2 regions of the Alkalihalobacillus pseudalcaliphilus genome follow, and region 2 is predicted to be linked to the other one. Evidence: a T-box and tRNA genes for the amino acid it is inferred to sense, from the RefSeq annotation. Region 2 holds a T-box; the other holds one or more tRNA genes.
What was found. The T-box of region 2 lies ahead of alaS (alanine--tRNA ligase). A T-box ahead of a tRNA ligase gene usually reads a tRNA of that ligase, here a tRNA-Ala.

Region 1 (2,255 bases), on a different contig from region 2:
TTCAAAATGTTCAAAGTTCCAAACTTCTGATATCCAATCGAAATAGAAGTAATCTCTTCACTCGACGAGCTAGTAGCTTGGCAGCCTCCTATCAGCATGACTCCTACTAGCAAAGTTAAAAATCTTATTAGCCTCATCACAATCCCGCCTTTTCCAGAAAATAAAAAAGCACTTCTCTTTCCATAACCAGAAAGAAAAGTGCTTTTGGTGATCCAATCAGACACTTTTTACAATATGAAGTTACTTACCTTCAGCACTTCGATGATACACTTTTTTGGAGGTATAAAAACAATGAATACTAACTGTTGTCAGCTATACCGACATTCTATTCAAACAAATCCGATGTGTCAACTAAGTTTTAAGATTAATTTGAATTTTCATCCTAAAGTCACATAGTACCCTCTTCAAGATTGAATAAAGTGCCCATTTGTAATGATAGAGATAGATATAGCAGCTGCTGCTATATCATAAAATAAAACATTAAACATGAGGGGAATCAAAAGCTGAGCTGTGAGTAAGGGACGAACTTTAGAGATTTGTTCGATGCTCTGAAATATTATGTAATGTCGACATGTTATAGCCTTTTTTCTCTCTAAATCATGTCCACCATTGCTTCCCATCGGCATGATCCGGCCTTTTTTCCTCCTACATCATGTCCACCAACGCTTCTCATCGACATGATCCGGTCCTTTTTTAACTTACATCATGTCGACCATTGCTTCTCATCGACATGATCTCGGCTTTTTTCCTCCTACATCATGTCGACCAACGCTTCTCATCGGCATGATCCGGCCTTTTTTCCTCCTACATCATGTCGACCAACGCTTCTCATCGACATGATCCGTCCCTTTTTTAATCTACATCATGTCGACCATTGCTTCTCATCGACATGATCCGGTCCTTTTTTAACCTACATCATGTCGACCAACGCTTCTCATCGACATGATCCGGTCCTTTTTCAACCTACATCATGTCGACCATTGCTTCTCATCGACATGATCCGGTCCTTTTTTCAACCTACATCATGTCGACCATTGCTTTTCATCGACATGATCCGGTCCTTTTTTAACCTGCATCATGTCGACCATTGCTTTTCATCGACATGATCCGGTCCTTTTTCAACCTACATCATGTCGACCAACACTAACTCGACATGATCGACCCTATTTCCTTCCATGCTCCTAACAATTCAAACCAATCTATAAGTCCTAACAAACCGATCAAAAAACTCTAAGAACAAGGACTACCTCATTCTTAGAGTTTTATATAAATATGGAGCCTAGCGGGATCGAACCGCTGACCTCCTGCGTGCAAAGCAGGCGCTCTCCCAGCTGAGCTAAGGCCCCTCAATTTTTGGAGCGGAAGACGGGATTCGAACCCGCGACCCCCACCTTGGCAAGGTGGTGTTCTACCACTGAACTACTTCCGCTAAACAAAATGCTGCTTAATCTATTAAGCAGCATTCTAAGTATGAGCCATGAAGGACTTGAACCTTCGACCCTCTGATTAAAAGTCAGATGCTCTACCGACTGAGCTAATGGCTCTAATGGCTGGGCTAGCTGGATTCGAACCAACGCATGACGGAATCAAAATCCGTTGCCTTACCGCTTGGCGATAGCCCAATAAAACAAATGGTGGAGGGGGACGGATTCGAACCGCCGAACCCGGAGGGAGCGGATTTACAGTCCGCCGCGTTTAGCCACTTCGCTACCCCTCCACAAAAGATGCCGGCCAGAGGACTTGAACCCCCAACCTACTGATTACAAGTCAGTTGCTCTACCAGTTGAGCTAGGCCGGCATAGATAAGGTGTATAAAATAAAATGGTGGAGGATGACGGGTTCGAACCGCCGACCCCCTGCTTGTAAGGCAGGTGCTCTCCCAGCTGAGCTAATCCTCCATTTTAACTGCGGATAAGCTTCGATTTTCTTCGGTTAGTTCGTAATTCTCCTTCAGTCACGTACGGGGTACGCTCCTTCTTTCGAACACTTCCTAATCCTCGATCTTCTTGCTTCTCCTTGTTAACAGTCCTTTTAGCTTCGAATTTCTTCGGCTAGTTCGTGATTCTCTTTCAGTCACGTACGGAGGTACGCTCCTTCTTTCGAACACTTCCTAATCCTCGATCTTCTCGCTTCTCCTTGTTAACAGTCAAAAGTTATAACTGTATGTAAAAAAATATATGGTGACCCGTACGGGATTCGAACCCGTGTTACCGCCGTGAAAGGGCGGTGTCTTAACCGCTTGACCAACGGGCCAC
Region 2 (2,255 bases):
AGCTTTATTTTGGCCATTTTTACTAGCGGCTACGATAACCTATTTATTGCATCCGATTGTGGAAGGACTCCATCAATACGGGTTGTCCCGAACTTTAAGTGTGCTTATAGTATTTCTAGTGCTAATTGGAACGATTGTTTTTGCTGCCATTTTAGGGGTGCCTTTTATCATTGAGCAAGTTCAAGAGGCAATGCAACTCCTGCCACAGCAATTTTCTCATTTACAGCAATATATTGAGCAAATCAGCGAGCAGATCGAACGCTTGCCAGCACCACTCTCCACCCATGTCGATGAATGGACAACACAAATTGAAAAGCTAGGAATACGGGCTCTTGATCAAGTTGAAAAAGTGGCTATTTCAATCTTACAATCGGCACTCGCTTTGGCTGTTATTCCATTTTTAGTATTTTATTTTTTGAAAGATTACGATCTAATACAAAAGGTTGCTTGGTATCTGTCCCCTAAAAAATATCGTGCTTCGCTACATCGTTATGCCAAAGATGTCGATCATTCGATTGGGAGTTATATTAGAGGACAAATTCTTGTATCAATTTGTGTCTTTATCCTCGCAACTGTAGGCTTATGGTTACTCGGTGTGCCTTATGCTATTTTACTCGGGTTATTTATAGGTGCTTGTGATATTATTCCTTACTTTGGGCCGATTATAGGAGCAGTTCCAGCAGTTATTGTCGCGTTAATGGACTCCGTGCATACGGGGATTCTCACAGTCGTCATTCTTTTTATTATTCAGCAAATTGAAGGGAATATTTTGTCTCCTATTATTGTCGGAAGAACTTTACATATGCATCCGTTACTTATTATTTTCGCCTTATTAATAGGAGTAGAAATAGGAGGGGTTGTGGGACTACTTTTAGCGGTGCCTATTTTGGCTGTTATTAAAGTTACCTTATTACACTTGCGTTTGCATTTGATGAAACATTGACTTTTGCGTAACGACTTTCTATAATAAAAGGGAAACTAAACCATATACAGGTAAGACGTTGATGGAATGAGTATGTAAGAAAACATAAAGAGAGGGATTCTCTAGGCTGAAAGGAATCCTATGATCACTTTTTACAGAAAGCTACTCCAGAGTGTAGGCAAAACCTACCGTTAGCCGCGTTAAGGCACTTAAGATATGAACAGGTTATTAATTTGTTTATAAATTAGGGTGGTACCGCGTGAGAATATCTCGTCCCTTTCCATAGGGGGCGAGTTTTTTTTATATAAGCTTGTATAGTACTTCGCGTGAGAACCTAATGCTAATCACTGTAATGAAAAGGAGAGTAAAGAGATGAAAAAGCTAACCTCTGCACAAGTAAGACAAATGTTTTTAGATTTCTTTAAAGAAAAAGGTCATGATGTTGAACCGAGTGCGTCGCTTGTACCTCATGAAGATCCGTCTTTATTATGGATTAATAGTGGTGTAGCAACATTAAAGAAATATTTTGATGGTCGTGTTATCCCTGAGAATCCCAGAATTGTAAATGCTCAAAAGTCGATCCGTACGAATGATATTGAGAACGTGGGGAAAACCGCTCGTCACCATACTTTTTTTGAAATGCTTGGAAATTTCTCGATTGGTGAGTATTTTAAAGAAGAAGCGATTGAATGGGCATGGGAGTTTTTGACAGATGAGAAGTGGATTGGTTTTGATCCTGAGAAATTATCTGTAACGGTACACCCTGAAGATCACGAAGCTTATGCATACTGGGAAAATAATATCAAAGTACCAACAGAAAGAATTATTCGTTTAGAAGGTAACTTCTGGGATATTGGAGAAGGTCCAAGTGGTCCGAATACAGAAATCTTCTATGACCGTGGTCCATCTTATGGGGATGATCCAACAAATCCTGAATTATATCCGGGTGGGGAAAATGACCGTTATTTAGAAGTATGGAACCTTGTATTTTCACAATTTAACCATAATCCAGATGGTACGTATACACCGTTACCAAAGAAAAATATTGATACAGGTATGGGGTTAGAGCGTATGGTGTCAGTCATTCAAGATGTTCCTACTAATTTTGATACGGATTTATTCGTCCCAATTATTGAAGCGACTAGCCAATTAACAGCGGTTAATTACGGTGATGCTAAAGAGACGGATGTTTCATTTAAAGTCATTGCTGATCACGTAAGAACCGTTGCTTTTGCGGTAACAGACGGAGCTTTACCATCTAATGAAGGCCGTGGTTATGTTTTACGCCGCTTATTACGTAGAGCTGTTCGTTACGCTAAGTTAATAGGTATCG

Region 1: it has a tRNA-Ala gene. The T-box ahead of alaS (alanine--tRNA ligase) is inferred to sense a tRNA for this amino acid. The anticodon was not compared.

Annotation. Positions count from the first base shown of each region.
Region 1 is NZ_JAQQWS010000013.1:72,513-74,767, forward strand. Features, by position in the region: gene PQ479_RS18830 (sulfonate ABC transporter substrate-binding protein) at 1-137, opposite strand, end outside; tRNA gene PQ479_RS18835 (tRNA-Ala) at 1,274-1,346, opposite strand; tRNA gene PQ479_RS18840 (tRNA-Gly) at 1,355-1,429, opposite strand; tRNA gene PQ479_RS18845 (tRNA-Lys) at 1,472-1,544, opposite strand; tRNA gene PQ479_RS18850 (tRNA-Gln) at 1,548-1,622, opposite strand; tRNA gene PQ479_RS18855 (tRNA-Tyr) at 1,633-1,717, opposite strand; tRNA gene PQ479_RS18860 (tRNA-Thr) at 1,726-1,798, opposite strand; tRNA gene PQ479_RS18865 (tRNA-Val) at 1,823-1,898, opposite strand; tRNA gene PQ479_RS18870 (tRNA-Glu) at 2,179-2,253, opposite strand.
Region 2 is NZ_JAQQWS010000001.1:1,134,581-1,136,835, reverse strand. Features, by position in the region: gene PQ479_RS05750 (AI-2E family transporter) at 1-943, shown strand, start outside; T-box leader at 993-1,203, shown strand; gene alaS (alanine--tRNA ligase) at 1,295-2,255, shown strand, end outside.